4 regions of the Isoptericola sp. NPDC019693 genome follow, and region 4 is predicted to be linked to each of the others. Evidence: riboswitches for the same ligand, from Rfam matches in the RefSeq annotation. Region 4 holds a riboswitch; each other region holds the start of a gene.
The links. A riboswitch is a leader RNA that binds a small molecule or an ion and turns the genes downstream of it on or off. The one in region 4 is predicted to bind S-adenosylmethionine.

Region 1 (7,737 bases), on a different contig from region 4:
TGGTCGAACACCGTCGTCGCGTCCTACGACCGGGTCCGGTGCGGGGAGGTCGAGGGGTGGGAGGTGCCGCAGGACACCTCCGGTTGGCCGGAGGGCTCCCTGGTCGTCGTGGACGTGTCGACGGGTGAGGTCGTCGAGCACTTCCCCGTCGGTCGCGACGGGTGACGGTGCCACCTCGTCCGAAGGGCTGACGCTCGCCCGTCGACGTCATGCGCTGGTCGAGTGGGCGGTCGTCGCCGCGGTGAGGGCGTCGTCCGCCACCGCGCGCCCGCGACGGGGAGTTCTCCCCGTCGCCGCGGCGGGTCCGCCCGCATAGTCTTGCCCGGCACCGACCCGCGGCGACGTCCGAAGGGTCTTCGGACGGTTCGAGCAGGGGGACCACGCATGGCCGGACAGCTGGCCGCGGACTTCGAGGCGATGCAGGGCACGGGGAGCACCCTCGTCTCGCAGGGGTACGGGATGTCGACGAGCCTGCGCGACGACGCCTCCGGCTGCGGCAGCCAGGGGGTGGAGTCCGCGGTCCTCGAGTTCGCCCTCTCGGTGGCCGTGGAGCTGGGTGGTGTCCAGGCGCAGGTCGTCGCCGCCGGGCAGGTGGCCAAGGACGCCGCGGCCGAGCTGCAGGCGACGGACGCCACGATCGCGGCCAGCGCCTGATGGGCGGCTACCACTCCGACCGCCACCCGGACGCGGGCGACATGGGCGTGCTCACCGACTACGACTCCCACCTGGGCGTCCGGCACACGGAGCTGGAGAGCGTGGTGACCGTGCTGGTCCAGGCGCTCGCGGACCTCGACGTCGCGACGTGGGAGGGCGAGGCCGGTGAGGCGTGGCGGACGTCGCTCGACGCACCGCGCACGCGCCTCGACGCGGTCCGCGCCAGGCTCTCCGCGGTCCGGCCCGCGCTGTCCACCTACGTCGGGGCGGTCGAGGATCTCGCGCGGCGGGCCGAGCCCGAGCGGGCCCGGCTCGACGAGGCCGAGGCGACCATGAGCTCCCTGTACTGGAACACCCAGTACACCGGGGGCAGGTACGCCCCCGACGAGGACGCGCGCGACCGGATCCGCGAGGAGATCCGGGAGGACGCCGAGCGGGAGCAGGCGCAGGCCTGGGCGGCTCTGCGAGACCTCCACGACGAACGCCGGACCCTCGACGGCGTGCTGTGCGACGCGCTCCGTGAGGGGGAGCCGGCCGGCTGGGACGACCTGCACCACGCGCTCGTGCGCGCCGGCGTGGCCTCCGTCGACGACCTCACCCCCGGGGAGATCTCGACCGCGATGGCGGACCTCGCGGCCCGGGTCGCGGCAGGCGACGGCGACGAGCAGGACGTCCGCGACCTGCAGACGTTCTTCGAGACCTGGGGCGACGACCACGGCGTCATGGCCCGCACGTTCCTCCGGATCGGCGGGACCGGGACGACGGAGCTCATCGACCGGCTCGGCTACCAGACGCTGACGGGCGACCTGGACCCCGCCCTCGCGCTGGCGGCCGCGCAGGCCGTGCGGCTCGGTCTGAGCAACGGGTCCGCGCGGTGGACACCGGCGACCGCGTCGGAGTTCGCACGGGAGATGCTCGACGGCCACGCCTCGGGCTCGTCGATCGGCTTCCTGTTCGGGGACCCCGACGGAGCGCGGCTGGGGGAGACGCTGACCGTGGCGATGGCGACCATGGTCGACCGTATCGAGCGCGACCCCATGAACCCGGGCCACGGGGCGTCGTACGACACGTCGCCCAACGCCGGCGGCCGGCTGCTGGCGATCCTCGAGGACGAGGACGCCTTCCGGCGGGTCGACGACTTCGCGGGCCGGGTGCTCCAGACGCTCGGGCAGTACCCGGACGCCGCGCTCGCGTGGCTCACTGCTGCCGGCGAGGACCCGTACGGCGACGGCGAGCTCGGTGCCGACCGCGTGGACTACTGGTTCGGCGAGCGCGACTGGGCCGCGAACACCACCGGCGACGGGTTCGAGGGGCCGAGCGCCCTGTGGGCGGGGGCGCAGCAGGCCACCGGGTCGCTCCTCGACCCGCGTGCCGCGGACCCGGACGTGCAGCGGTCGGTCGCCGACCTGTCGTCACGCGTCTTCGAGCTCCTGAGCGGGAACGAGCAGCTGGTGCCGGACCACATGACGCCCGCCGGGTCGCTCGCCCTGGCCACGGCGCTCGCGCAGCAGCTGCCGCAGCTCGCCGAGTACCCGATGAGCGCGAACACCGACCGGGACGGCGCCCTGCACACGGGGATGCTGGGTGGGCCGGACGTCTGGATCGTGAACGCCGAGCAGGACTGGGTGGCCGACCTCATGGGGGTCGCCGGTCACGACCCCGGCGGGCACGCCGTGCTGGCCGCCACGGTCTCCGAGTACCAGGAGTCGGTCGTCGCCTACGCCGCGGACCCGGCCACCTCGCTGAGCGGGGAGGGCGCGATCGCCCGTCTGCTCGGCACCCAGGCCGCGCTCGAGGGTGCGCCCGTGGGGGCGGGCCTCGCCACCGGCGCCGCCCACGACCAGCAGGTGCGCGACGCCCTGGACGACGTGTCCTCCCTGGTCGGCCTGGTGCCCGTCGGGGGCGGGACCCTCGCCGGGTACGCCGTCGGGGAGGTCGCGGGCTGGATGGCCGACGCCCTCGGCGACGCGTGGGCGACGGAGTACAACGACGCGCTGGCGGCGGAGCACGGCGACGAGGACGCACGGAACGACGTCATGCGCGAGCGCCTCACGGCGATCGTCGACGCGTACGTCGAGCACGGGGTGATGGACGCCCCCGAGGACGAAGGACGGTACGTGGACGAGCTGATCCAGGAGTACAACGACGGGTTCGACGCCTGGGCGCGTGAAGCGGAGCGGGGCGAGTGACGCGCCGGACCGCCCGGTCGTACCGGGTCGCCACGGCGCTCGCCGGACTGGTCGTGGTCGGTGCCGCGGCGGCGTGCACCGCCCCCGCGACGGCGACGGTGCACGACGAGGTCGCGTGGGACGACGGCACCGGGCCGACGGGCTCGGCCGAGGAGGACCCGCGGGTCGAGGCGGTGCGCCGCTACGACACCCTGGTCAAGGCGTCCACCAACGAGCTCGACCTCACCGACTCCCGCCTGGCGGAGGTCACCACGCCGGAGTGGATCGCCACCAAGGGCGACCGGCTGCGCAGCGACGTCGAGTCCCGCGAGCTCGAGCTGTGGGAGGGGCCGAGCGACATGACGGTGGTCGACGTCTCCGGCAGCGGCGACGAGGCCACCGTGCTCATGTGCAGCCGCCTACCCACCTGGTGGGCGTGGGACGACGACGCGTCGGAGGTCGTGGAGCGGTCGCGGGACACCGGGGCGTTCGAGCACGACACCTACGAGCTCGTGCGCGTGGACGACCGCTGGCTCGTCGACAGCGCCCGCTGGGGCTACGGCCCCGACCCGGACTCGTCGTGCGACCCAGGGGCGGAGGTGCCGGTGGGGCGGTTCACCACCGCGCCGGACCTCGACCTGCTGACCACGGCGTCCGTGGACGACGTCGCCGTCCCGTCCTCCTGAGCCGCGGCCGGCGCGTCGGAGGGCCCCGTTCGGGCGGGGCGGGTCAGGCCTGCAGGGCCTGCTCGACGTCCTCGATGATGTCCCGCGGGTCCTCGAGCCCGATCGACAGCCGCACGGTGGTCTCGGCGATGCCGACCTTGGCGCGGCCCTCGGGGCCGAGCTTGCGGTGCGTCGTCGTGGCGGGGTGCGTGATGATCGACTTCGCGTCGCCCAGGTTGTTGGAGATGTCGACGACCTGCAGGGCGTCGAGGAACGCGAACGTGCGCTTCTTCGCCGCCTCCGGCTCGGTGCCCTCGGGCACGGAGAGGTCGAACGTCACGACCGTGCCGCCACCCGACTGCTGCGACTTCGCCAGCTCGTGCTGGGGATGCGAGGGCAGGAACGGGTAGCGCACCCCGGTCACGCCGTCGAACCCCTCGAGCGCGGTCGCGACCTCGAGCGCTGCCGCGTTCTGGGCGCGCACGCGCACGTCGAGCGTCTCCAGGCCCTTGAGCAGCACCCACGCGTTGAAGGGGCTCAGCGACGGGCCGGTGTTGCGCACGAGCGTCTGCACCGGCCCGGAGAGGAACTCCTCGCTGCCGAGGATCGCGCCACCGAGCACGCGGCCCTGGCCGTCGATGTGCTTGGTGGCGGAGTAGACGACGACGTCGGCGCCGAGCTCGAGCGGCTTCTGCAGCACCGGCGTCGCGAACACGTTGTCCACCACGACGACGGCGCCGGCGGCGTGCGCGAGCTCTGCCACCCGCCGCACGTCCACGAGGTCCTGCATGGGGTTGGACGGCGACTCGAAGAACACGACGTCCGCCGGGGTGGCGAGGGCCTCCTCCCACTGCGAGGTCACGTGCCCGTCCACCAGGTCGACGCGCACCCCCCACTTGGCGAGGATCTCGTCGTAGATGACGTTCGTGGAGCCGAACAGGGCCCGCGCCGACACGATGCGCGAACCGCTGGAGACCAGCGCGGCGAGGGCGTTGAACACCGCCGACATGCCCGACGCCGTGGCGTAGCAGGCCTCGGCGCCCTCGATGAGGCGCAGCCGCTCCTCGAACGTGTGCACCGTCGGGTTGCCGTACCGCGAGTACAGGAACTGGGACCGCTCGCCGGCGAACGCGGCCTCGGCGTCCGCCGCCGAGCCGTAGGTGTAGCCCTGGGTGAGGAACAGGCCCTCGGACATCTCCTGGAAGTCCGAGCGGCGGTGCCCGCCGCGCACGGCGAGGGTCGCGGGCCGGACCGTGGCGGGCAGCGGGCGCGAGCCGCCGAGGGTCGTCGGGTCGGCGCCAGGACCGGTCGGGACCTGCGTGCTGCTCATCGGGTCTGCTCCGGCTGCTGCCCGGCCGCCGGCGTCGCGGCAGCGTCGTCGTACGAGCCCCACGGCAGGCCGCGCACCTTCCAGCCCTCGCGGTCGCGGACGCCGTCGAAGCCGGGGCCGCCCTCGAAGCCCTCGAGCACGTTGTACGCCGGGCCGAGGCCGGACGACGTCGCGAGGCGTGCGGCGCCGATCGAGCGCTGGCCGGAGCGGCACAGGAAGACGACCGGACGGTCCGCGGTCACGCCCGCGGCGGCGAGCTCGGCAAGGAAGCCGGGGTTGGGACGCCCGCCCGCCTGGACCCACTCGGCGAAGACCGGGCGCTTGCCGGCGGTCGCGGTGTCCGGCACGCCGATCGCGCGCCACTCGCCCTCGGTGCGCACGTCCACCAGGACGGCGTCCGGGTCGGCGGCGAGCAGGTCCCACGCCTGCTGCGGGGTGAGGTCGCCGGCGTAGCCCTCGGCGGGGCGGGGATCGATCTGGGTGCTCATCGCAGTCCTCCCATCGGTCGTGGCGGTAGCACCCTCGTCCGGACGGGCCGCCGTCGCCGGCGACCTGCCCGCGGGTTGCTGCGGCGTCGACGTGCCACGTCACTCGGCCGCTCGGGATGGTCGCGGCGATCGTACGACAGGCGTCCGCCTGATGGGCACCCCGTCTCGCGACCTGAGCGACGCGTGCCGGTGCCGCCCGGGCGTCTGAACAGCGCCTCCGGCGCCTCGCCGCACTCCGCGGCCTGCGCGCGTCAGTCGTCGTCCTCGCCGAAGTGGGCCTCCTGCGCGTGCTCGTGGTGCACGACGGTGAGCCGCAGCTCGACGTCCCGGCCGTCGGCCTGCTGCGAGAGCACCCGCTCGATGCGGTCGGACTCGCGCTCGGCCGCCGCGGTCACGAGGTCGACGTGGTCGGCGGTCGCGTCGCCCGCCCACGTGTCGGCCTGCGTCATCGCGCGCTGCGCGTCCTGGACGCCCTCGCCGAGGTCGGTGCCGGTGAGCGCCTCGACCTGCGACCGGTCCATGGTGACGATCGTCTTGTGGTCGTCCGTGTGGGGGACGGTGTACGCCGACGGGTCCTTCGTCGTCCCACCGGCCGCGTCCCCGGCCTCCGTGGGGGCGGAGGCGCTCGCGGTCGGAGCGGCACCGGAGCCCGGCGTGCCCGCGTCGTCGCCCTCGGCCTGCGGTCCCGTGCACGCGGTCAGGGCCAGCAGGCTCGCGAGGGCGATCGGCGTCAGTCGGCGGGGAAGGCGTCGCATGGTCACTCCGTGCTGCTCTGTGGTCCTCGGTGGTGGTCCGTCGGGCGGCCGCTGCAGAGGCGGGGGACGGCCGGGCCGGGCCGACGTCCAGCGTCTCACGCGACCGCATCGTGAGAAGGTCCCGGGCTCCGCTTGACCGTGTGGTGCTGCGCACTCACGATGGGCGACAGGTCATGAGCGCCAGCGCGAAGCCCCGGCTCGCTGGCCGGCAACCCTCCTCTCGCGGCGGGGTGCCCCGGGTGACGACCTGGCCCCGCGCCGTCCGGCGCGCGGGCAAGCGCGGGGAGCGACCTCCCCGGCACGACCGAGGAGGATCCCGCATGACCACGCTCAGCCCCGCGCCCGCCGTGCACGACGTCGCGCCCGCCACCGTGCACGACGTCTCGCCCGTGCTGCCCGTCGTCGGTGGCGACACCCTCGTCCCGCTCGTCGACGGCCGCCAGGTGCCGTACGCGAACCTCGACGTCGCGGCGTCGGCGCCCGCTCTCCAGGCCGTGGCCGACCGCGTCGCCCGGGTGCTGCCGCTGTACGCGAGCGTGCACCGCGGCGCCGGCTACCTGTCGCAGGTGTCCACGGCCCTGTACGAGACGGCCCGGCGCACGATCGGCGCGTTCGTCGGCGCCCGCGAGGACGACCTGACGATCGTCACGCGCAACACCACCGACTCGCTCAACCTGCTCGCGGGCTGCGTGCCCGCGGACCCGGTCACGGGGGAGCGCGGCCGCGTGCTCGTGCTCGACATCGAGCACCACGCCAACCTGCTGCCCTGGCAGCGCGTCACCGACGCGACCGTCGTGACGGGCGGGTCCTCGGTGGCCGCCACCCTCGCGGAGCTCGAGGAGGAGCTGAGCTCGGCCGCCGCCGCGGGGCGCCCGTACGCCCTGCTCGCGCTCACCGGCGCCTCCAACGTCACGGGGGAGGCGCTGCCCGTGGCCGACGTCGTCGCCGCGGCGCACGGGGCGGGCGCGCGCGTCGTGCTCGACGGCGCGCAGCTGGTGCCGCACCGCCGCTTCTCGCTCGCGGCGACCGGCGTGGACTACGTCGCCTTCTCGGGCCACAAGACCTACGCGCCCTTCGGGGCCGGGGCCCTGGTCGGGCGCCGCGACTGGCTCGACGCCGGCACCCCGTACCTCGCCGGCGGCGGCGCCGTGCGGCGGGTGCGCACCACGACGACCGACTGGCACGAGGGCCCCGCCCGCCACGAGGCCGGGTCGCCCAACGTGGTGGGCGCGGTGGCGCTCGCGGCCGCGTGCGACGAGCTTGCCGCCCTCGACCCGTGGGCCGCCGGAGAGCACGAGGACGCGCTGCGGCGCCGGCTCGTGGACGGGCTCGGCGAGATCGACCGCGTCGAGGTCGTGCACGTGTGGGACGACGCCGTCGACCCGGTGGGCGTCGTGACGTTCACCGTCACGGGGTACGACCCGGGCCTCGTCGCCGCGTACCTGTCGGCCGAGCACGGCATCGGTGTGCGCGACGGCCGGTTCTGCGCGCACCCGCTGCTCGGCCGTCTCGGGTTCGACGCCGGCGCCGTCCGCGCGTCCGTGGGCGTCGGCACGGCGGGCGAGGAGGTCGAGCGTCTCGTCGCCGCGGTGCGCTCCCTCGTCACCGAGGGCCCCCAGGCGCAGTACGACGTCGTGGACGGGCTGTGGGTCGTCGTCGACGACCCGCGCCCGGTGC
Region 2 (7,737 bases), on a different contig from region 4:
GCATCGAGCTGCTGCTGGCGCACCGGCCCAACGTGTCGTACCCGACGTACGCCGCCAAGACGTTCGCCACCCTGGACCAGCTCTCCGGCGGCCGGCTGTCGGTGCACTTCATCACCGGCGGCAACGACCACGAGCAGGGACGCGAGGGCGACCGGCTCACCAAGGACGAGCGGTACGCCCGCACCCACGAGTACATCCGCATCGTCAAGCAGGCCTGGACGAGCCCGGAGGCGTTCGACCACCACGGCGAGTTCTACGAGTTCGAGGACTTCGTGCTCGACACGAAGCCGTTCGACGGGCACGTGCCGACGATCTCCTTCGGCGGGTCGTCGGACGCCGCCTTCAAGGTCGGGGCGGCGGAGGCCGACATCTACGCCGTCTGGGGCGAGCCGCTGACGCGCACGCAGGAGCAGATCGACCGGGTGCACGCGGAGGCCGCCGCCGCGGGCCGGACGACGCCGCCGCGCATCCACGCCGCGTTCCGACCGATCGTCGCGCCCACCGAGGAGCTCGCCTGGGAGAAGGCGCACCGCGTGCTGGACCGGATCGAGGCCCGCAAGGCCGCGCTCGGCGGGCAGCTGTCGCGCCGCCACCCGATCGACACGCCGGAGAACGCCGGCTCTCAGCGGCTGCTCGAGATCGCCGCCCAGGGCGAGCGGTACGACACCGCGCTGTGGACCGCGACGGCGAGGGCCACCGGCGGGGCCGGCAACTCCAACGCGCTGGTCGGCACGCCGGAGCAGGTGGCCGAGGCGCTGCTGGCCTACTACGACCTGGGCGTACGAGTCATCTCCGCGCGGGGCTACGACCTGCTCGACGACGCGGTCGACTTCGGCCGGTACGTCATCCCGCTGGTGCGCGAGGGCGTGGCCGCGCGCGACCGCGCCGCCGAGCAGGCCGAGGTCGTTGAGGCGTCCGGTGCGGCGGGGGAGCGGGTGGCCTGATGCGCTTCCAGCTGCTCGACATCGTCTTCAACCCGCCGCACCCGGTCACGGGGGAGGCGGTGCCGCCCGCCGACCGGCTCGAGCGCGTCGTCGAGCACGCCGTGCTGGCCGAGGAGCTCGGCTTCGACTCGTTCGCCGTGGGGGAGCGGCACGCGGGCGACGTGCTGTCGTCCGCCCCGACCGTCATCCTCGGCGCGGTGGCGGCGCGGACCAGCCGCATCCTGCTGTCCACGGGAGTCACCGTGCTGTCGCTGCTCGACCCGATCCGCGTGGCCGAGGACCTCGCCACCGTGGACCAGCTCTCGCGGGGCCGGCTGGAGATCGTCATCGGCAAGGGCAACGAGGAGCTGCAGTACCCGCTGCTGGGCCTCGACCTCACCAAGCAGTACGAGTACCTCGAGGAGAACTACGAGCTGCTGCGCCTGCTGCTCTCCGCCGAGGACGTCACGTGGTCCGGGCGGCACCGGCACGCGCTCGAGCACGCCACGACGCTGCCGCGCCCGTTCGCCGGGCCGTTCCGCATCTGGCACGGGTCGGCCACGAGCGAGTTCGCCGTGGACCTGGCCGCCCGCTGGGGCGACCCGATCGTCAGCGCGAACGCGCTGCAGCCGCGCGAGAACTACCAGGTGCTCATCGACCGCTACCGCGAGCGCTACGCGGCCGCTGGGCACGACCCGGCGTACGGCTTCGTGGGCTCAGGGTCGGGCGGGCTGTTCCTCGCCGACACCACCGAGCAGGCGATCGAGCAGTACCGGCCCCTGTACGAGGGGCAGGTCGCACGGCTGCGGGCGCGCGGCTTCGACCCGGCGACCCACGTGGGCAAGGCGCTGGCCTTCGAGACGCTGGAGGACGCCGTGGAGCGCGGGCCCGCGCTGGTCGGCTCGCCGGAGCGGGTGGCGGAGAAGATCCTCGACTACCACGGGTCCTTCGGGCACGTGCTGCAGTCGGTGTCCGTCAACCACCTGCTGGAGCCCGCGCACCAGGAGGACGTGCTGCGACGGTTCGCCGCGGAGGTGGCGCCCCTGGTGCGCGCCGAGGTCACGACCGACCTGTGGTCGGCGGCCGACACCCGCCGGGCCGCCGGGTTCACGGCCGTGGAGCACCCGCCGTTCGCTCAGGCGGCATGACGGACCCGATGGTGTCCGGCATGTGACCACCGTGTCGACCAGGATGCGGATGGCGAGGAAGATGACCGGGGAGACGGCCGGACGGAAGGAGCGAGGGCATGACCACGCAGCTCGTGGTGCTGGGGGTGCTCGTGCTGCTCACGGCGGTGCTCGGCGCGGTCTGGCGGTCGCGGCAGGGCCGAGTGCGGGCCACGCCCGCGGGCCCTGGGCCGGGCGTCGACTGGGCGGCCCGGGGTGTGACGCTCGGCGAGCGCGCCACGTTCGTGCAGCTGTCCGCCGAGGTGTGCGCCCCGTGCCGAGCCACGGCCCGCGTGCTGCGCGGCCTCGCCGAGCGCGAGGACGGCGTCGTGCACCACGAGCTCGACGTCGAGGACCACCTCGACCTGGTGCGCGAGCTGGGCGTGCTCAAGACCCCGACCGTGCTCGTGCTCGACGGCGCCGGGGTGCAGACCGCCCGCAGCAGCGGCGGGATGTCGCCCGCCCAGGCGCGCCACGCCCTGGACACCGCCCTGCCCGTCGCGGCGGGCAGCGCCTGACCCGCGCGACCCGCGCACCGACCACCGGCGCAGCGCCGGACCGCCCACGCCGGGCACGACCGAGGAGACGACGATGACCCGCGAGACCACCGAGACGCAGGCACCCGCCGGCATCGACCCGCGCGGGCCCCGCGTGGGCGCCGGCATCACGGCGCTGCTCCTCGCCGTCGTCGTGCTGCTCGGGGCGACCACCGCCGGCCTCGTGCTCCTCGCCGTGGTGGCCGCGGGCTTCCTGCTCGGGGCCGTGCGCGGCGCGCAGGGCACGGTGCAGGGCTGGCTCTTCAAGACCCTCGTGCGCCCGCGGCTCGCGCCGCCGGCCGAGCTGGAGGACCCGCGCCCGCCCCGCTTCGCCCAGCTCGTGGGGCTCGTCGTCACCGGCGTGGGCGTGGTCCTGGGGCTCGCGGGCGTCCTGGCCGCCGTTCCGTGGGCCGCGGGCATCGCGTTCGTCGCGGCCGCCCTGAACGCCGTCGTCGGGCTGTGCCTCGGCTGCGAGCTCTACCTGCTCGGCGCTCGCCTGCGCCGCGCCTGAGCGGCCCTCGGTGCACCCGCCGGGAGGTCGGTGCCAGTTCGCGTCCGACCACGGGATGACGCCCCGCCGGCCCGTGCCGTCTACCGTCGTGGTGTGCCCGACCTGACCTCGTCCCCTGACCGCGCCGACGACCGCCCGTCGGCACGGACGCGACCCGACGGGGTGCCAGGGGCGTCCGGTCACCCCTGGCAGCACGGTGTCGTCGTGCTCGCGGCGAGCTTCCTGCTGGGCGGTCTGACGTCGTACGCCCAGGGGTTCCTGCCCGATGCCGCGGCCCCCTTCGCGAACTCGGCGAGCGGCTGGACCCTGCTCACCGCGCTCCTCGTCGCCTGGGCCGCGCGCGACCCACGGACCCGGACGTGGCACGCCGCCGTGCTCGGCGCCGCGAGCTTCGTGCTGCTCACCCTCGGCTACACCGTCGCCGCCGACCTCCGCGGGTCCTTCTACGACCCGACCCTGTTCGGGGTGGTCGGCCTCGTCGTCGGCCTGTTCGTCGGGGTCGCGGCGGCGTGGCTGTGGCGAACGGGCGTGCGCTCCGCTCTGGGCACAGCGCTGCTCGCGGGCATCGGCCTCGGCGAGTCGGCCTATGGGCTCACGACGGTCGTCGAGACGACGGGCGCCACCTTCTGGGTGGTGATCGGCGTCGTCGCGCTCGTCCTGCTCGTCGGCATGCTCGCGCGCAGGCTCCGTGGCGCCCTGCCCGTCACCCTCGCGGTGGCGGGAACCGCCGTCGTCGCGACCGCGTTCGTCGTGGCCTACCGCGCCCTGGGCGCCGTCGTCTGACCGCCGGCACGTCCCCGAGCAGGCGCCCCGGGCCCGGACGGCGAGCGCACGTCGGGGCGGGGAGACACGACCTCGCGGGGCGTGACCAGCAGGGTCAGGCCGCCGCCCGCAGCGCCGCGCGACCCACCGCCACTCGGCGCGGCCCTCGCGCAGGCGTACCCCGTGCACCATGCCCTGGCCCATGCCCCAGATGTGCACGGCCGGGTCTTCCACGCCCAGCGCGTTGGGCCCGTTGCGCAGGTAGCGACCGTTCAGCTCGACGGGGATCCGTCCAGTGACCGGCAGGTCGAACGCGGTGGTCTCTTCGTGCACGGGCTCGAACGGCCCCTCCAGGTATCGCATGCGTCGACCGTACGAACGTGAGCCGCTGACCTGGGCCGACGCCGGCCTTTCGCTCCCTGTGCACTAGTGCAGCCGGCGCCTGCGTCGCGCCGGCGGCGGGCCTTCCGCGAGGGGTCCGCGATGTGAGACGTCCCGTTCGATCCTTGACTCGCGCGGTCGCGGCGGCTTCCCTGCCGCCCAGGTGACGAGCGCCAGCACCCAGGCCCGGCTCGCTGGCCAGCAACCCTTCGACGTGACGGGGTGCTCCGGGAACGACCTGACCCTGCCGTGACCGCGGCGGGGTAAGCACGGCACCGGTCGACCGCGAGGGACCCGCGAGGTCCGCGACGCGGCGGCCTGCCACGACCACGAGGACCGACGTGCCATGACGACCACCCCTCGCACCACCCCCCGCACCACCCGACCCGCCCGGCTCGCCGGGCTGGTGGCCGCCTCCGCCGCGCTGCTGCTCAGCGCCTGCTCGGGCGGCGCCGACGCGGCGAGCGACGGCGCGTCGGCGCCCGCCGACGCCGAGCCCGTCACCGGCGGCAACCTGACCTTCGCCATCACGGTCGACTCGCACTGCATCGACCCGCAGCAGGTGGGCAACAACGACGCCATCGCCGCCGCCCGGCAGACCGTCGCCTCCCTCACGGCGCAGGACCCGGAGTCGGGCGAGATCCTGCCGTGGCTCGCCGAGAGCTGGGAGGTGAACGACGACGCGTCCAGCTACACGTTCCACCTGCGCGACGACGCGACCTTCGCCGACGGCACCCCGATCGACGCCGAGGCCGTGAAGGCCAACTTCGACGCGATCGTCGACCTGGGCGCCGTGGCGTCCCTCGGCTCCCAGTACCTCGTCGGGTACGCCGGCACCACCGTGGTCGACGACCGCACCGTGACGGTCGACTTCGACGAGCCCAGCGCGCAGTTCCTCCAGGCCACCTCGACGTTCTCCCTCGGCCTGCTCTCGCCCGCGTCGGCGGAGCTCTCGGCCGAGGATCGCTGCGCCGGGAAGTACGTGGGCTCCGGCCCGTTCGCGGTGCAGTCCTACACCCAGGACCAGGAGATCGTGCTGGAGAAGGTGAAGGGCTACGCCTGGGGCTCGGAGGCGAACGACCACACCGGCGAGGCCTATCTCGACACCGTCACCTTCCAGGTGATCCCCGAGGCGAGCGTCCGCACCGGCAGCCTGCAGTCCGGCCAGATCGACGCCACCGCCGCGATCAACGCCGTCGACCTGCCGCAGTTCGACGGCCACGGGTTCTGGCTCTCCTACCGCGCCAACCCGGGCGTCGTGTTCAACCTGTTCCCGAACGAGTCCAGCCCGCTGGCCGCCGACGAGGCCGTGCGCACCGCCATCCTCAAGGGGATCGACCGCCAGCAGGTCGTCGACACCGTGCTCACCCCGCAGGACCAGGCGGCGACCAACGTGCTCTCGCACTCCACGCCGCTGTTCGAGGGTGCGGACGACCTGCTCGCCTACGACCCCGATGGCGCGAAGAAGATCCTCGACGACGCGGGCTGGACCGAGGGTGCCGACGGCATCCGCGAGAAGGACGGGCAGAAGCTCTCCACGACCGTGACGTTCTGGCAGGTGCCCGAGCCGCTCGAGCTCGTGCAGCAGCAGCTGCGCCAGATCGGCGTGGACCTGCAGCTCAAGCACGTCACCGTCGCGGAGTCCGAGGCGGCCAAGGAGTCCGGCGACTTCGACTTCGACTACTACAACCTCACCCGGTCCGACGCCGACGTGCTGCGCACGATCTTCTCGGCGAACGCCCGCAACATCAACCAGCGCGACCCCGAGGAGGTCGACACGCTCCTCGACGACTCGGCCGCCGCCACCGACCCCGCGGAGCGCCAGAAGCTCGTGACCGAGGCGTCCCGGCTGCTGCTCGAGCGCGGGCACGCCATCCCCGTCTACGAGCTGTCCACCACGATCGCCGCCGCCGACCGCGTGCAGGGGCTGACCTTCGAGGCCTCCTCGCGGCTGGACTTCTACGACGCGTGGGTGACCGACGGGGCAGGGGAGTGACCCGATGACGCGCTACGTGCTGCAGCGCGCCGGGCAGGGGGTCTTCGTCCTCTGGGCGGCCTTCACCGTCGCGTTCTTCGTCCTCTACCTGCTGCCGAGCGACCCGGTCGCCCTGGTGGCGTCCGGGGGCGGCGAGGTGAGCCAGGTCGACCCCGCCCAGCTCGCCGCCCTGCGGGCCGAGTACGGCCTGGACCGCCCCCTGGTCGTCCAGTACGGCGACGCCCTCCTCGGCGCGCTGACCGGCGACTTCGGCGACTCCTACGTGAGCGGCGCGTCCGCCACGTCGCTCGTCGCGCAGGCCCTGCCCGAGACGCTCAAGCTCACGGGTGCCGCGCTGCTCGTCGCCGTCGTGGGCGGCACCGCGGTCGCCGTGGCCAGCGTGCTCCCGCGGTCCCGGTTCCTGCGCCAGGCACTCTCCGCCCTGCCCCCGCTCGGGGTGGCCCTGCCCACCTTCTTCGTCGGCCTGGTGCTGCTGCAGTGGTTCTCGTTCCGGCTGCCGGTGTTCCCGGCGATCGGCAACGAGGGGCCGATCAGCCTCGTGCTGCCCACGATCACGCTCGCGGTCCCCGCCGGGGCGCAGCTCGCCCAGATCCTGTCCCGCTCCCTGCGGGGCGCGCTCGGGGAGCCCTACGTCGAGACGGCGTGGGCCAAGGGTGCGAGCCGCACCCGGGTGCACCTCGCGCACGCGCTGCGCAACGCCGCCATCCCGGCGTTCACGGTGCTCGGGGTGATGGTCGGCGGGCTCCTCGGGGGCGCCGTCGTCACCGAGACGGTGTTCTCGCGCCAGGGCCTGGGCCGCCTCACCGTGCAGTCGGTCAACCAGCAGGACGTGCCCGTCGTCCTGGCGGTCGTCGTGCTGTCGGCGCTCGTCTTCGTCGTCGTCACCCTCGTGGTCGACCTCGTCTACCCCCTGCTCGACCCCCGGATCGAGATCCGGCGACCCACGGCGGTGACCGCATGACGCTGCAGACCCTCTCCCGCCCACGGGGCGTCGTCGCACCGGCCTCGACCCCCGCTCCCGCCGCTCCGCCGGATACCGGACGACCCCGCCGCGCCGCCCGCGGCGCCCGCCACGTGCTGCGCCGCCCCGGGCTGCTGCTGGCCGTGGCCGTGCTGCTGCTCGTCGCCGCGTGGGCCGTGGTGCCGCAGGCGTTCACCGCCCAGGACCCCCTGGGCGGCGTCCCCGCCGACCGGCTCCAGCCGCCGTCCGGCGCGCACTGGTTCGGCACCGACCACCTGGGCCGCGACGTGTACGCCCGGGTGGTGCACGGGGCCTCGCTCACCCTGCGCACGACGGCGCTCGCGGTGGCCGTCGGCCTCGTCGTCGGGTCGCTGCTCGGCCTCCTCGCGGGATTCCTGCGCGGCTGGGTGGACGACGTCGTCGGCCGCCTGGTCGACGTGCTCCTGGCGATCCCGAGCATCCTGCTGTCCCTGGCCATCATCACCGCGCTCGGCTTCGGGC
Region 3 (7,737 bases), on a different contig from region 4:
ACGCCGGTGGTCGGGCTGGTGGTCTGGCTGGTGGGCATCGCGGGTTCCTCAGGCGTGCGCGGCCGCGGGCAGCGCGGCGCGGGTGCGGGTGTCGTAGCGGTTGGCGGGGCGCGGCAGGCCGAGGGCCTCGCGCAGGGTGGCGCCCGAGCGGGGCGCCGCGGTGAGCCGGGCGGCACGCAGCGCGGGCAGCACCACGGCGGCGAGCGCGGGCAGGTCCGTGTCGAGCACGGCGGGCAGCAGGCGCACGCCGGCCACGTCGTCCGAGACGGCGAGCTCCGCGAGGAGGGCGGCGAGGCCGGTGGCGTCGCCGGCGTACCGCAGCGCGCCCGTGCCCCAGTCGGTGCGTGCCCCCGCGGGGGCGGCGGCGTCGAGCTCCGCGAGCCGGGCGGCGGCCGACCGGCCGCCGGCGTCGAGCACGACCTCCAGGTCGACGACGGCGCGGGCGGCGCCGTGGGGCTCGTGGCCGGTGGCGGCCCGCGCCGCGGCGCGGACGGACGCGACGTCCGGGCCGCCGACGAGCGCGACGTCGACCAACGGTTCGTCGCGCACCGACGGCGCCACGTCCCCGGCCGCCGCCAGGACGACGAGCTGGCCCTGCGGCGGGCGGGGCGTGATGAGGGGCCCCTTGACGGAGAACGACCCGCCGACGAAGTCGACGTGGTGGAGGCGGTCGCGGTCGACATAACGGCCGGTGGCGACGTCGCGGATCACGGCGTCGTCCTCCCAGGAGTCCCAGAGGTCGCGCACGACCTGGACGACGTCGCGCGCCTCGGCAGCGAGGTCGGCCACCGGCTCGCGGCCGTACGCGTCGGCCGCCTGCGGGGTGCGGGTGACGGCCGCGAGCCAGCCGCCGCGGCCGGCGGCGGCGATGTCGAGGGACGCGAGCTGGGTCGCGACGTGGAACGGCTCGGGATAGGTGGTCGGCACCTGGGGCACCAGGCCGATGGCGGTGGTGGTGCGTGAGACGAACGCCGCTCGGGTCACGGCGTCGAGCCGCGCCGCGGACGGCGACCCGTTGACGGCGGGCAGCAGGGCGTCGGCGAACGTGGCGAAGGTGACGCCGGCGTTCTCGGCGTGCCGCACGGTGCGTGCGAGCCGGGTGGCCGAGACGAGCTCCGCGGCGGGGAGCCCGCTGGCCGCGGCGGCCGCCGGGTGCGCTCCCGTGCCGTCGACGTCGAGCCCGACGAGGAAGGGTGTGCTGGTCGTGGTGGTGGTCATGGTGTCTCCGTGCTCAGATCGCGGACTCGTCGCCGAGGCGGTGGTAGGTGCGGTCGAGGTAGACGAGCGGTGAGGCGTCGTCCGACCCGGACTGCAGGGCGCGCAGCGAGACGAGGTAGCTGTCGCCCACGGGGGTGCGCTGGATGACGCGGGCGCGCACCCACGACACGGCTCCGTCGACGACGGGTTCTCCCGACGGCAGGGCGGTCCAGCCGCCGGCCGCGAACCTGTCGATGCCGCTCGTGGCGAACCGGGCGGAGACGTCGTCCTGGTGGTCGGCGAGGAAGCTGATCGCCAGCGTCCTGGCCTGCGAGACCGCGGGCCAGGACGACGACGTGGACGCCAGGGAGAACGCCAGGAGCGGCGGCGCCGCGGAGACGGAGATCACGGACGTGGCGGTGAACCCGACGGGCCGCCCGTCGTGCTCGAGCGCGACGACGGCGACGCCCGCGGGGTGCTGGCGGAAGACCGTCTTGAACTCGTCGGGGGACAGCTGGGGCTCGTCCTGCTCGGCCAGGAGCTCCTCCATGCCGGTCAGCGCGGCGGACAGGTCGGTGTGGTCGGTGCTCACCGGGCGGCTCCTGTCAGCTCGGCGGTGGCCGCGGCGGTCCCGGCGGCCCGGCGCAGCGGTGCCGCCCAGCGGGCGAACCACGGGTCGAGGGCCGCGCCGAGGTCGGTCAGCTGGGCCTCGGTGAGCGTGAGGGAGCGGGTGGGCACGACGGCGCCGAGCTCCACCAGGACCGGACGCAGGTGCACCTCGCCCGCGAGGGCGTGGGCGGGGTTGCCGGACACGACGAGCGGCACGACGACGACCCCGGCGAGCCCGTCGGGCCCGTAGAGGTCGAGGAAGGACTTGAGCAGGCCGGTGTAGGAGGCCTTGTAGACCGGGGTCGCGACGACGGCGACGGTGGCGCGCGCGAGGCGCTCCTTCGCCTCGTCCGCGGAGGGGCGGTCCGGGGTGAGGATCTCGCCCGCGAACGCCGCGAGCTCGATCGTGGTGACGTCGTCGGTGCCGAGCAGCTCGGCGATCCGGCGCCCGGCGGCCTCGGCCGCGGCCAGGGTGCGCGAGCCCTCGCGCGGGTTGCCGGAGACCACCACTACGGAGGCGGCGGAGGGTCGGGTGGGGTCGGTCATGGGATGTACCTCGCAGTCCGTCGATCACGCTTGCCGCGCGGCGTCTCGGCCCGCGGACGGGCCGGCCGGCGGCCTGGTCATCTCCCGGAGCACCCCGCCGTGACGTGGGGTTGCTGCCCAGCCAGCCGGGGCTTCGCGCTGGGGCTCGTGACCTGGGGCGGAGGTATAGCAGCCGTGTCGCGGAACGCCAGGCTGCTCCCGGAACTTCTCACGATCCGGACGCCGGGACGTCCACGGCGAGGCGTCGGGGCGCGACGACACGACTGGGGGCCGCCACCCGTGTGGGCGGCGGCCCCCGGTCGGGGGAGCGTGCGGGCGTGCCGCGGTCAGGCCTCCAGGCGCAGGCGGGCGCCGAGCGAGGCGGCGGCCACGACCGCGCCCCCTGCGACGAGGACGACGTCCTTGAGGACGTACTGGCCGAGCAGCGTCATGCCGTGCCCGAACAGCTCGTCGCCGAACAGGGCGACGGGCGACAGGATGCCCACCATGGCGACGGCGAGCACGACGACACCGACGCGCAGCAGCCGGCCCGTGACGAGGGTGAGCCCGATGAACGTCTCCATCACGGCGACCAGGATCACGGCCGTGGTCGCGGGCACGAGGCCGAAGGTGAGGGTCTCGACGGTGCGGCCGGCGATCTCCTCGGCCGGGCTGGCGCCGGGGAAGAACTTCAGGACGCCGAAGCCGAGGAACACGAGGCCGAGCGCGACGCGCAGCGCCGGCACCGACCAACGGGTGAGGAACCGGGCCAGCGCGGAGACGGCGACGTCGAGGCGCAGCGCCACCTGCTGGGCGAGCGCGTTCGGGAGGCGGCGCGCGGGAGCGCCCGGGGCTCGGGTGGCACCGGCGGTGCGGTACGACGACGTGGGGCGGTGGGTCGGGGTGGACACGGACATGGTGGTGCTCGCTTTCCGGGGAGGGGCGACCCGGGGGTGGTCGCCCTGGGAGAGAGGCCCTGCCGTGCCCACCGATGCGCCCGCCGCACGTTTTCGCCCGGTCCTCACCCGCCCGCCTCGCCCTCGGGCGGCGTGGTGCCGGGGCGGTGACGCACACTCGGGGGCATGGGCGCGCGCCGCTTCCGCTGGGTGCTGCACGTCGACCTCGACCAGTTCCTGGCCGCGGTCGAGGTCCTGCGGCGCCCGGAGCTCGCCGGGCGTCCGGTGATCGTCGGGGGCCGCGGCGACCCGGCCGAGCGCACCGTGGTCTCCACGGCGTCGTACGAGGCGCGGGCCCACGGCGTCCGGTCGGGGATGCCCCTGCGGGTCGCGGTCCGCAAGGTCCCGGAGGCGGTGGTCCTGCCGGTGGACCGGGAGGCGTACGACGCGGCCAGCGCGCAGGTCATGGAGGCGCTGCGCGGCCTCGGCACGGTGGTGGAGGTCCTCGGCTGGGACGAGGCGTTCCTGGGGTACGACGGCGAGGACCCGGAGGCGTTCGCCCGCCGCGCGCAGCGGGCGGTGCTCGACGCGAGCGGGCTGCACTGCTCGGTCGGCATCGGTGACAACAAGATCCGCGCGAAGATCGCGACGGGGTTCGGGAAGCCGGCAGGCGTCTACCGCCTCTGCGCGCAGACCTGGTCCGAGGTGATGGGGGAGCGGCCCACCGGCGACCTGTGGGGCGTGGGCGCGCGGGTGTCGCGACGTCTGGCGGGGCTGGGCTTCGACACGGTGGCGCAGCTCGCCGCCGCGGACGAGGCGGACCTGGTCGGCGAGTTCGGGCCGCGCATGGGCGCCTGGTACGGCGAGCTGGGCCGCGGGCAGGGTTCCGCCGTCGTGGACGACACCCCGTGGGTGGCTCGCGGGCACAGCCGGGAGACCACGTACCAGCGCAACCTCACGACGCCGGGACAGGTCGAGGCGGCTCTGCGCGAGCTGGCCGCGCAGGCGCACGCGGACACCGAGGCCGAGGGGCGGGCGGTGTTCCGGGTGGGCCTGAAGGTGCGCTACGCGCCGTTCTTCACGCGGACGCTCTCGCGCAAGCTGCCGGCGCCGACGCGCTCCCTGGAGGAGGTGACCGCCGCGGTGCTCGACCTCGCGGCCGGCCTGGAGCCCGGCCGCGAGGTGCGACTCCTCGGTGTGCGTGCCGAGATGGTCATGCCCGACGGCGGCACGGGAGGCGGGAGCACGCCGGTGCGCGGGCGGGTCTGACGCGCCCGCGCACCGGTGCGGGTCAGCGCCAGTACCTCTCGGGCACGAGGCCGAGCGTGCGCAGCTCGGCCGCGACGAGGTCGGCGTACACGCCGGCGCCGTACCACGACGTGTGGGTGCGGTCGCCGTTCTCCCGCACGAGGTAGATCGGCTGGGCGTCGACGGGGCCAAGTCCCTCGACCAGCTCCTCGCTCAGGGCGGTGAGGTCGATGAGGTCGACGTCGAGGTCGGCGGCGACGTCGCGGACGTGCTGGGGAAGGCTGCCGGCCGCGGTCTCGATGAGGCCCGTGGAGTTCAGCTGGTCGCCGTCGAACCGGAGCCGGACGATCGGGGTGACGAGCACGGGTGTCGCGCCGGTGGCCCGGACGCGCTCCACGATCTGCGTGAGGTTGGCGCGGTACTGCGCGGCCGTCGTCGTCTTGTCGTTGTGCGCGAGCTGCACGAGCGTGACGTCGCCGGGGCGCAGCTGCGGCACCAGGGCGTCGAACATCTCTGGCTTGGCCAGCACCGAGACCGTGCTCTCCCCGGAGCCGGAGTGGTTGACCACGCTCACCCCGAGACCGAGGTGCGCGGGCAGCCGCTGGCCCCAGCCGGTGTACGGGGCCCCGCCCTGGTCGGTGACGGTGGAGTCGCCGAGCAGCGCCAGGCGCGGCGCGCGCTCGTCGGCGGGCCGGATCCCGATCCCGGCGACGTGCGGGCGTCGCCGGTGAACGTGAGGGTGAGCCCGGGGGTGCCCTCGCCGGCCGGCTGGTTCTGCTGGCTCTCGGGGTCGCGCACGTTGACGGTGAACGTGCGACGGGCCAGCTCGCCGTCGGCGGTGTCGACCTGGGCGACCATGAGCCGCCGGGCCTCCGTCTGCACCTCGGTGCCGGCCGGGCCGTGCCGGTCGCCCAGCATGACCGTGACGTCGTAGTGGCCGGGCGGCAGCTCGGGGTACGTGCACACGACCGGCCCGGCCCCGGTGCACCGCTCGAGCAGCGCGGGGTCCGGGCGCGGCCCGTCGAGGCCCGGACGCCCGGCCGCGTGCGCGGCCGGGCCCGCCAGCGCGGTGCCGGCGGCGAGCGCGCAGCACGCCGCGGTCACGACCCGGCCCGGGCGTCGCCGGGCGCTCACGGCAGCTTCTCCCCGACGAGGGCCAGGCACTGGATCGCGGCGAGCCCGTACTGCGCGGACGCGTTGGACGAGAAACCGGCCTCGTCGACCGCACGCAGCACCGCGGGCGGCTCGATCCGGTGCGTGCCCCAGTCCATGTCGTCCGGGTACCCGGCGTGCCCGGTCGCGAGCTCCTTCCAGGCGCGGGCGGCGAGCGCGTCGTCGTCGAGCCGGACGGCGGCGTAGGCGGTCGCCCGCGAGTAGGCCTGCCGCAGGTTGAGGTTGCCCCAGTCCTTGCCCGAGGCCTCCGCCTGCTCGGCCTTGGTCCCGTTGTACAGCCGGCAGAACTCGACCCAGCGGGCCTCGACGTCGGGCTCGTCGACCAGGTCGAGCAGCTCCGTCATGACCTCGACGAGCCCGAAGACGGAGCTGAGGCTGCCCACGGAGACCGTCTTGTCGGGGCCCGAGGTGAAGGTCGCGGTCTCCAGGTCGTAGGTCGCGTCCGCCTGCACCCAGGCGTTCGGCAGCGCCGCGATCGACCGGGCGCTCGCCAGGAGGCGCTCGCGGGCCCGCGGGTCGCCGTCGCGCTCCCACTCGGTGAGCCACGCACCCGCGATGGCACCCCAGTCGGTGGTCTTGCTCAGCGGGAGGGCGGTGGGATCGGGGTCGTAGTCGCCGGTGGAGCCGTCGATCTTGCGGCCCGCGTTGAGCACGAGGTAGGTGCGGTCGGAGTCGACCAGCTCGCGCAGCAGGTCCCCGGACCGCTCGTCGCCGGTGAGGAAGTAGACGAAGCGGCGGTAGTTGGCGTTGCTGATGCGCACCTGCTTGGCGGAGTCGCCCCAGTGCTGCACGCCGTGGCGGGTGCCCAGGCCCTTCCACTCGCCCAGGTGGTACTGGTCCACCTCTCCCGTGTGCCGGCTCATGGCCTCGGCGAACCGGAAGGCCTGCGCGTCGCCGGTGCGCAGGTAGTGGTACCAGAGCCAGAGGTCCGTGGACAGCTCCGAGTTGTCCCACGCGTACCCGCCGACGTCGTACCGCCACTGGTGCCGGTCGCCGTCGTAGGAGTGCATGACGTCGCCGTAGTCCCAGAACCCGTACCAGGAGCGCTGGTCCACCTGCTCCAGGTGGTAGCGGTGGATCGCGTCGAGGCGGTCCTCGATCGTGGACCTCGCCGGGGTGGACCGGTCGACGGGCGACCAGGACCCGAACACGCCCGCCGAGTGGTTGTGCGCCGGGCTGCTCGCGGGCAGGGGCGGGGTGGCGGTCGCCTCCGCGAGCTGGGCGAAGCGTGCCGCGGTCGGGGTCGCGGCCAGCGCCCAGAACATCAGCTCGGTGGTGCGTGCGACGCCGTAGGGCGTGCCGAAGCCGGGCTCGTAGTCCTCGTAGGTGATCTCCTGCGCGTCGAGCTGCTCGGGGTAGGTGTCCTGGCCCATGCCGTCGTGGTAGAAGCGCAGGTCCATCGCCTCGGCGCGCGGTGACCACATCCAGACGGTCGCGTCGGCCTCGTCGGTCGCGGCGCCGGTGATCTCCAGCTCGGTGGGGTGCAGCTGCCAGAAGTGGCGCATCCCGAAGGCGAGCCCGCCCGACGGCGTGCCGACGTAGCCCAGCCCGGGCGCACGTCCCCCCGCGTCGACCCGCACCCAGGAGTGCCCGGCCTCCGTACGCTTGCGGATCTCGAACCCGTGCGCGGTGAGCTGCGACAGGCTGTGGTCGCCCCACGCGGGGATCCAGTGCAGGCGCGAGGTGACCCGCTGGTCCCAGGTGGCGGGGTCGGGCAGCGCCTCCCCGGCGACCTGCGCGGCCCGGACCGCGGCGCCGGGGTCGCGGCGCATGCCGGTGACGCCCCGCACCGCCTCGGCGAGGACGCCACCGTCGGGGCCGGCGAAGCGCACGTGCCGGTCGTACAGCTCGCCGCGCATCGGGACCGTGAAGCGCACGCCCAGACCCGTGACGAAGTCCGAGTCCTCGTCACCGTCGAAGATGAACGTGTGCACCAGGCGGATCCCGTCCGACCCGGCGAACAGGGCGAAGCGCAGCACGAAGGGCAGCCACTCGCGGCGTCCCTTGCGGTGCTTCCCCTCGACCTTGACGACGGCGCGCACGGGCCCGGACTGCTCGACGGTGACCTTCTGGACCGTGCCGGTGAACT
Region 4 (7,737 bases):
TTCGACGTGCCCTACCTGGGGGCGCTCGCGGGCTGGTTGCAGACCCACGTCCTCCTCGTGGCGGGCATCCTCGTCGGGCTGACCGTCGTCGTGATGCTGCCGAGCGGCACGGGCCGCCGCGCGGCGCCGGCGGACGCGGACGCGCCCGACCCCGCCGTGGCGGAGCGCACCCCGGCGGGGTCGGGAGCGTCCTGAGCAGCGGTCAGGAACCTGCCTCGATCGCGGTGGGGGTAGAGGTGTGGCTCACCTCGATGCGCCGCGGCTTGGCGTCCTCGGCGACGGGGATCGTCAGCGTCAGCACGCCGTCGGCGTAGGACGCCGAGATCTGGTCCAGCGCCAGACCGCGGCCGAGCGTGAGCTGCCGGGCGACGGTGCCGGTGGTGCGCTCCCGAAGCAGCCACTGTCCCTCGGCCGAGCGCGGCGTCCGCTCCGCGCGGATCGTCAGCGTCCGGTCCTCGCACGACACGTCGATGCTGCCCGGGTCGATACCGGGCAGGTCCACGGCCAGCACGTAGTGGTCGCCCTCGCGGAACAGGTCCATCGGCATCCCGGGGGCGCTGCGGCCGTTCAGTGCGAGCGAGCCGAACATCCGGTCCATCTCCTGGAACGGGTCCCAGTAGGTAGCCATCGCGCATCACCTCCTCGTCGCGAGGCCGCGCCCGCGGCCTCGGTCGCGAACGGCGGGCCGGGCCCTCCGGCTCCGCCGTGGCTACACCAGAAGATTTAGCACTCTGGAGGTGCGAGTGCCAGATCTGGGTGATCGCCGTGGGCGAACGCCGGAGGGCGGGCGTCAGGCGGTGCGGCGCACCTCGTCGACGAAGCGGCGCACGTGCTCGCGCAGGGCGTCGACGCGGCGCTCGACGATCGCCTCGCGGACGCCGTCGTCGTCGCGCCCCGCCTCGGCGAGGGTGGGGCGACGACGCGCGTTGCGGGAGCAGCGGAAGTCGCTGCAGATCAGCGTGCCGATGGTGTCGCCCTTGCGGCCCGCGGCGCCGCCGCGCTTCGCGACGTAGAGCTGCACGTCGCGGGTCTCGACCACGTCCTCGCACCAGGCGCACATGGCGGCGCGGCGCGGGCCGGTGCGCTCGCTCGCGCGCAGGATGACGCCGACGGGCTCGGCGTCCGGCTCGTCGTCGAGGGTCGTGACGACGTACGCGGACAGGGGCTGCTTGCGGTCGCGCCAGCCCAGGTAGTCGAGGCGGTCCCAGTCGACCTCGGCGAGGTCGGGGACGATCATGCGCTGTCGCTCGCTGCGGGTGGCGTTGACGAGGGACGCGCGAAGCTGCTGCTCGGTGAGCGGGGTCATGGGGTATCGGCTTTCAGGTGAGCGGGGGTGGGCAGGGCAAGGCCCCGCACCGTCACCGTGCCGATCGGGTCAGCGCGTGACGGTGCCGGGGCAGGCGGGACTGCCCGAGCAGGCCTGGTGGCCCACCCCGCTCCCTGCGACGCCCGGCATCGCGCTCTCCTCGCTCGTGTGAAAAGTCGTGGTCCGCTCGCGCTCGACGGCGCGACCGGCCCTTCCATGGTGGCACGGGACCGTCGCCCGGGTCGACGTCTATTCCGTCACGCGCGGTCCCAGCCGAGCGCCGAACAGGCGGTTGACACCGTTATGGCGGCAATCCGCACGCCATAACGGTGTCAACCGCCTGTTCGGCAGCTCGGTGGACGAGATCAGAGGGTCGCGCGCACCTCGCGGGCGGCGGCGACCAGGTGCGCCAGGGCCGGCTCGACCTCCGCGTACCCGCGCGTCTTGAGCCCGCAGTCCGGGTTGACCCAGACGAGGGCGGGGTCGATCGACTTCACCGCGAGCCGCAGCAGCTCGGTGACCTCGTCGGACGACGGCACGCGGGGCGAGTGGATGTCGTACACGCCCGGCCCGATGCCGCGGGAGTACCCGGCGTCGGCGAGCTCGGGCACGATCTCCATGCGCGAGCGGGCCGCCTCCACCGACGTGACGTCGGCGTCCAGGCCGTCGATGGCCCCGATGACCTCGCCGAACTCGGAGTAGCACAGGTGGGTGTGCACCTGCGTGGCGGCCTCCACCCCGGACGTCGCGAGCCGGAAGGACCCGACCGACCAGCGCAGGTACTCGTCCTGGTCCGCGCGCCGCAGGGGGAGCAGCTCGCGCAGCGCGGGCTCGTCCACCTGCACGATGCCGATGCCCGCGGCCTCCAGGTCCGCGATCTCGTCGCGCAGGGCGAGGCCCACCTGGTTGGCGGTGTCGCCGAGCGGCTGATCGTCGCGCACGAACGACCAGGCGAGGATCGTCACGGGGCCCGTGAGCATGCCCTTGACCGGCTTCTGCGTGAGCGACGCCGTGTACGCGGACCACTCGACCGTGATGGGGGCCGGGCGCTGCACGTCCCCCCACAGGATCGGCGGGCGCACGCAGCGCGACCCGTACGACTGCACCCAGCCGTTCGCCGTGACCGCGAAGCCGTCGAGGTGCTCCGCGAAGTACTGCACCATGTCGTTGCGCTCCGGTTCGCCGTGCACCAGCACGTCGAGGCCGAGCTCCTCCTGCAGCCGCACGACGCGCCCGATCTCCTCCCGCATCGCGGCGGAGTAGTCGGCGTCGGCGAGCTCGCCCTTCGTCCACGCGGCGCGGGCCTTGCGGATCTCGGGGGTCTGCGGGAACGAGCCGATCGTCGTCGTGGGCAGCGGGGGCAGGTTCAGGCGCGCGGCCTGGGCGGCCGCCCGCTCCGCGTACGAGCCGCGGGCGAAGTCGGCGTCGGTGAGCGCCGCGGCCCGGTCGCGCACCGCGGGCACGACGACGCCGGCCGCCGTCGCGCGCGAGGCCACGGCCGCGGACGACGCGGCGAGCGCGTCCGCGACGGCGTCCCGGCCCTCGGCGAGCGCACGGGCCAGGGTGGCGACCTCGCCCACCTTCTGGTCGGCGAACGCGAGCCAGTCGCGCAGGCGCGGGTCGAGCGTGGTGCCCGCACCGTCACCGAAGACCTCGTCCTCGACGTCGTGCGGCACGTGCAGCAGCGACGTCGACGTGCCGACGGCGAGGGCCCCGGCGCCGAGCGCGCGCAGCGGCTCCACGGCGTCGAGCTTCGCGGTCAGGTCGGCACGCCAGACGTTGTGGCCGTCGATCAGGCCCGCGACGAGGGTCTTGCCCTCGAGCCCGGGCAGCGGCCCGGCGGGTGCCGCGCCCTTGACCAGGTCGATCGCGATCGCGTCGACGTCGGTGGCGGCGAGGAGCGCGAGGGCGTCCTCGTGCAGGCCGCCGAACGGCGCCGTCACGAGGATCGCGGGCCGCTCGGGGTCGGTGTCGTCGGTGCCGGTCGTGAGGTCGGTCGCCAGGGCGCGGTACGCGGAGGCGATCGCCGCGTGCAGCCGCTCGGCCGGCACGTCGAGCGAGTCGGTGACCAGCGCGGGCTCGTCGAGCTGCACCCACGGCACGCCGACGGCGGCCAGCGCGCGCAGCAGGTCGGCGTACGCGGCGACCACGTCGTCGAGCCGGTCGAGCGGGTGGAAGCCCTCGCCCGCCTCGTCGGCGGCCTTCGACAGCGCCAGGAACGTCACCGGGCCCACGAGCACGGGACGCGTGGTGACGCCGGCCTCCTTGGCCTCGGCGTACTCGCGCACGACGCGGTGGTCGGCGAACGAGACCGGCGTCGTCTCGCTGATCTCCGGGACGAGGTAGTGGTAGTTGGTGTCGAACCACTTGGTCATCTCGAGCGGGGCGTCCTCGCCGCGGCCGCGGGCCACGGTGAAGTACCCGTCGAGCTCGAGCGAGCCGTCCTCGTCGTCGAGCAGGTCGCGGAACCGCTCGGGCACGGCGCCCAGCAGCGCGACGACGTCGAGCACCTGGTCGTAGTAGGAGAACGAGCCCGGCACGGAGCCGTCGTCGGGGTTCAGGCCGAGCTCGACGAGGCGGCGCGCCGTCTCGCGGCGCAGGGCGCCGGCCGCGACCTCCAGGTCGACGGCGTCGGAGCGGCCGGCCCAGAAGGACTCGACGGCGCGCTTGAGCTCGCGGCGGCGCCCGATGCGGGGGTAGCCGAGGATCGTGCCGCCGGGGAACGCCGCGGCGGGGGTGGGGCTTGTCGGTGCGGTGGACATGAGCACTCCAGAGGTCGGGCTCCGCGCGTCAGACGGCGGGAGCCTGGGTCGGGATGCTCGGTACCCACGGCCTTCTGGCCAGGTCCGCGCCGTCCGACGTGTGGTCGGCCGGCGCCGGTCCGCCGAGGTGGACACCCTCGAGCAGGTCCAGAGCGGGACGGTACTTGTTGAACGTGTACACGTGGATGCCGGGGGCGCCGGCGTCGAGCACGCGCTGGGCGAGCTCCACGGCCCGCGCCGTCCCGTAGGCGTGCTGGGCCTCCGGGTCCGGCAGGGCGTCGAGCGCGTCCAGCAGGTGCCGGGGCGCGCGGACGCCGGTGAGCTCCTCGACGCGACGGAGCCGGCGGGGCTCGGTCGTGGGCAGCTGCCCGGCGAGGATCGGGATCGTCACCCCGGCCGCACGGGCCTCGGCGACGAAGTCGGTGTAGGAGGCGGCCTCGTAGAACAGCTGCGTGATGGCGAAGCTCGCCCCCGCGTCCTGCTTCTCCTTGAGGCGGCGGACCTCCTGGGCCCGCGTGGTGCCCGCCTGGACGTTGCCGTCGACGAACGTCGCGACGGCGATCGTCATCGGCCGCGCGGCGCCGCGCAGCGCGGCGCCGGGGTCGGTCGCGCAGCGTCGCGCCTCGACCTCGCGCAGCAGGTGCACGAGCTCGATCGAGGACGAGACGCCGTCGGCCGGCGGCTGCCAGTCCGGCTGGTCCTTCGGCGGGTCCCCGCGCAGGGCGAGGAACGCGCGGGTGCCGGCGTCGAGGAAGTCGTCGATGACGGCGGACACGTCCTCGCGGTGCGCGCCCACGCAGGTCAGGTGGGCCACCGGCAGCACGGGGGTGCCCCCGAGCAGGGTGGCCACGACCTGGCGCGCGGTGGCGCGGTCGCCGCCGCCCGCCCCGTACGTCACGGACACGAAGTCCGGGCGCGCGGCCACGAGCCGGCGGGCCGTCTCCCAGAACTTGGGGGCGGCGTCAGGCCGGCGCGGCGGCATGAGCTCGAACGAGACCGTCGGGCGTGCCGGCAGCACCGGGGTGGGCGAAAGGGATGCCTCTGCGACCATGCGTCACTCCATCGATCCTGGCGTGAGCACCTTCGTCCTCGGGAGGCTTCCGTCGGAGAACGGGTTGCTGCGGCGTCGTCGAGCCAGGACTCTCGGCCGCTCTGGATGGCTTGTCACGCGATCGTACGCAGCATCCGCGATGCGGGCGAGGATGAGACCGCCTGCTGAGACGATCGCGGAGGGCGGCCGGGCCTGAACGCCCTGCTCAGGGCACCAGCACGACCTTGCCGCCCGCGTGCCCGGACTCGACGAGCGCGTGCGCCCGGGCGGCGTCGGCCAGCGGCAGCACCGCGCCGACGGTGGTGGTCAGGTCGCCGCGGGCCAGGGCGGCCACGACCTCGGCGAGGTCCCCGGCGTCCCGCTCGGACCGCCAGCTGGCCTCGACGCCGAGCTCCGCCGCGGCGTCGTCGGCGATGGTGACGATCCGGTCCGTGCCGCCGCGCAGGGCGATCGAGTCGGGCAGCACGCCCGCGCCGGTGGTGTCGAGGACGGCGTCCACGCCGCCGGGCGCGAGGGCGCGGACGCGCTCGACCAGGCCGGCGCCGTACGTGGTCGGCGTGGCACCGAGGGCCGCGACGCGGTCCTGGTTCCGTGCGGACGCGGTCCCGATCACCCGGGCGCCGCGGCGCACGGCGAGCTGGGTGGCCAGCGCGCCCACCGACCCCGACGCCCCGTGCACCAGGAGCGTCTCGCCGGCGCGCACCTCCAGGAGGCGCAGCACGCGGGTCGCCGTCTCCGCCGCGACGGGGAGCGTGACGGCGTCGGTCGGGGCCAGGCCGTCCGGGACGCGCGCGAAGACCTTGGTGAGCGCGAGCTCCGCGTACCCGCCGCCGACCGTGAAGCCCACGACGCGGTCGCCGGGTGCGACCCGGGCCGCGCCGTCCCCGGCGGGCGGGCCGACCTGGTCGACGACCCCCGCCACCTCCAGCCCGGGCACGACGGCCGACGTCGACGCCGGGGCGCCGGGCGCCCCGGCACGCGACTTCACGTCCCAGCCGTTGACGGCGGCCGCCTCGACGCGCACGCGCACCTGTCCGGGGCCCGCCTCGGGAGCGGGCACGTCGGCGAGGTGCAGCACCTCGGGGTCGCCGTGGGTCTCGAACACGATCGCGCGCACGCGGTCATCCTGGCGCAGGCGCCGCCGCCCTGCCCGCGCGGACCAGCGGCGGCGCGGCGGTGTCGCGGCACGACGGGATCACGGGGTGGCGGGTTCGGCCGCGTCCAGGACGTCGCCAGGGGCGCTCATGAGCCACTCGGTGGCGAACAGGACCTTGTCGGTGAGGCCGAGGATCGCGTCGCGGATCTCGACGTGCGGGGTCGAGAACGCGAGACGGGCGACGGACCGCGCGCCGGGGGCCGGCGCCCAGTAGTCGACCAGGAGCAGGGGAACGTCCTGCCCGCCGAGCTCGCCCGCACCCCGGCCGACGCGGACGTGGCGCAGGAACGGCCCCGACAGGGTGTCGGTGACGGTGAGCTCGTCGTCGGGCCCGAGCCGAGGATGGAGGCGGTCGTGGATGCGCTGCAGGTGCGTGACCTCGCCGGCCTCCGGGCCGAGGTCGTGCCAGTACAGCGTGAGGCTGAGCGCGAGGGCGGCGTCCTTGCCGGGCAGCACCAGGTAGGCCATCACCTGCCCGCCCGCGGCCGAGGCCTTCGCGGCGACCGCGGTGAGCTGCTCCCGCAGGTCGCGCCGCAGCCCGGCCCCGCGGTCGCCGAGCGCCGCGCCCTGCTGCTTGACGATCGCGCGGATCTGCAGGTCGCGCTGCGCCTCGTCCTCCAGGTCGATCAGGGCCCAGTGGTCGGGCAGGTTGAGCTCGATGCCGATGCCGCGCGACCCGCCGGGCTCGTCGACGCTGGCCATGGCATGGAGGCCCTCGATGCTGATGCCCGCGCCGGTGCTGTCGGCCAGGCCGGTGCTGTCGGCGGCGTCGCCGGGGCCCAGCGTGTCGCTGAGCTCGGCCACCCCCAGGGTCATCTCGTGGGTGCTGCCGGGGTCGACGACGACCCGGTCGAGGACCGCGCCGTGCCGGCGGAGGAACGGGACCAGGGAGTCACGCCGGCGAAGGCTGTAGGCCCGTGCGGGGTCGTCCGCGAGGAACCGCTCGAGGGCACCGGGCGTGGAGAAGAGACACAGGGCGTAGGGGAGCGTGGCCCCCTCGGGCGCGGCGAACACCCGCACCTGCGGGGTGTCGTCCTCGCGGGGGAGGACGGGGACGACGACCGGGTCGGAGCGCAGGGCGCGGCCGACGGCGTCGCGGTCGGCCGCGGCGAGAGCCGCAGCGAGGGGCGACCTCGAGTCGGGGGGTGCGTCCGTCATGGTCGATCAGGTCTCCTGGTTGGTCGGCGGAACTCTCTGCGCCGTCGACACCGAGCACGGCGGCCGTCCCGCCGAGGCGGTCATCGGGCCTCGCGCGTGCATGGCGTGGTGATCTCGCGTCGGTGGACACGATGAAGCGCGCCCTTCACCGATGACTCCCGTCGCTAGCTTCCCGGTTCATGGGTCGCCAGACGTCGATTCGCGGCACCGCCCCAACGGATCCCGACCGCGCCGACGAGCCCTGAGTCGAGGATGCCGAAGAAGACCGGCCCGCGCCCGCGCCAGTCTCTGAACGTCTCCGTGG

Region 1: another riboswitch for S-adenosylmethionine. It lies ahead of ACH436_RS17540 (aminotransferase class V-fold PLP-dependent enzyme); the one in region 4 lies ahead of ACH436_RS15050 (methylenetetrahydrofolate reductase).
Region 2: another riboswitch for S-adenosylmethionine. It lies ahead of ACH436_RS03085 (ABC transporter substrate-binding protein); the one in region 4 lies ahead of ACH436_RS15050 (methylenetetrahydrofolate reductase).
Region 3: another riboswitch for S-adenosylmethionine. It lies ahead of ACH436_RS03135 (NADPH-dependent FMN reductase); the one in region 4 lies ahead of ACH436_RS15050 (methylenetetrahydrofolate reductase).

The regions. Positions count from the first base shown of each region.
Region 1 is NZ_JBIRXP010000006.1:141,850-149,586, forward strand. Features, by position in the region: gene ACH436_RS17505 (hypothetical protein) at 1-165, shown strand, start outside; gene ACH436_RS17510 (hypothetical protein) at 385-654, shown strand; gene ACH436_RS17515 (hypothetical protein) at 654-2,843, shown strand; gene ACH436_RS17520 (hypothetical protein) at 2,840-3,508, shown strand; gene ACH436_RS17525 (O-succinylhomoserine sulfhydrylase) at 3,552-4,817, opposite strand; gene ACH436_RS17530 (rhodanese-like domain-containing protein) at 4,814-5,305, opposite strand; gene ACH436_RS17535 (hypothetical protein) at 5,557-6,060, opposite strand; SAM riboswitch class IV at 6,230-6,346, shown strand; gene ACH436_RS17540 (aminotransferase class V-fold PLP-dependent enzyme) at 6,381-7,737, shown strand, end outside.
Region 2 is NZ_JBIRXP010000001.1:648,713-656,449, forward strand. Features, by position in the region: gene ACH436_RS03055 (LLM class flavin-dependent oxidoreductase) at 1-944, shown strand, start outside; gene ACH436_RS03060 (LLM class flavin-dependent oxidoreductase) at 944-2,071, shown strand; gene ACH436_RS03065 (thioredoxin family protein) at 2,170-2,607, shown strand; gene ACH436_RS03070 (DUF4395 domain-containing protein) at 2,681-3,136, shown strand; gene ACH436_RS03075 (DUF6518 family protein) at 3,230-3,919, shown strand; partial or broken gene ACH436_RS03080 (carotenoid oxygenase family protein) at 4,061-4,261, opposite strand; SAM riboswitch class IV at 4,442-4,555, shown strand; gene ACH436_RS03085 (ABC transporter substrate-binding protein) at 4,626-6,275, shown strand; gene ACH436_RS03090 (ABC transporter permease) at 6,280-7,236, shown strand; gene ACH436_RS03095 (ABC transporter permease) at 7,233-7,737, shown strand, end outside.
Region 3 is NZ_JBIRXP010000001.1:662,771-670,507, forward strand. Features, by position in the region: gene ACH436_RS03120 (LLM class flavin-dependent oxidoreductase) at 1-38, opposite strand, end outside; gene ACH436_RS03125 (nitrilotriacetate monooxygenase) at 49-1,218, opposite strand; gene ACH436_RS03130 (flavin reductase family protein) at 1,232-1,747, opposite strand; gene ACH436_RS03135 (NADPH-dependent FMN reductase) at 1,786-2,352, opposite strand; SAM riboswitch class IV at 2,374-2,505, opposite strand; gene ACH436_RS03140 (DoxX family protein) at 2,679-3,242, opposite strand; gene ACH436_RS03145 (DNA polymerase IV) at 3,414-4,496, shown strand; gene ACH436_RS03150 (GDSL-type esterase/lipase family protein) at 4,519-5,049, opposite strand; gene ACH436_RS03155 (hypothetical protein) at 5,046-5,609, opposite strand; gene ACH436_RS03160 (Tat pathway signal sequence domain protein) at 5,606-7,737, opposite strand, start outside.
Region 4 is NZ_JBIRXP010000004.1:564,496-572,232, forward strand. Features, by position in the region: gene ACH436_RS15030 (signal peptidase I) at 1-195, shown strand, start outside; gene ACH436_RS15035 (Hsp20/alpha crystallin family protein) at 203-628, opposite strand; gene ACH436_RS15040 (FBP domain-containing protein) at 791-1,306, opposite strand; gene metE (5-methyltetrahydropteroyltriglutamate--homocysteine S-methyltransferase) at 1,672-4,068, opposite strand; gene ACH436_RS15050 (methylenetetrahydrofolate reductase) at 4,097-5,119, opposite strand; SAM riboswitch class I at 5,125-5,231, opposite strand; gene ACH436_RS15055 (NADP-dependent oxidoreductase) at 5,325-6,236, opposite strand; gene ACH436_RS15060 (SseB family protein) at 6,315-7,433, opposite strand; gene ACH436_RS15065 (hypothetical protein) at 7,598-7,737, opposite strand, start outside.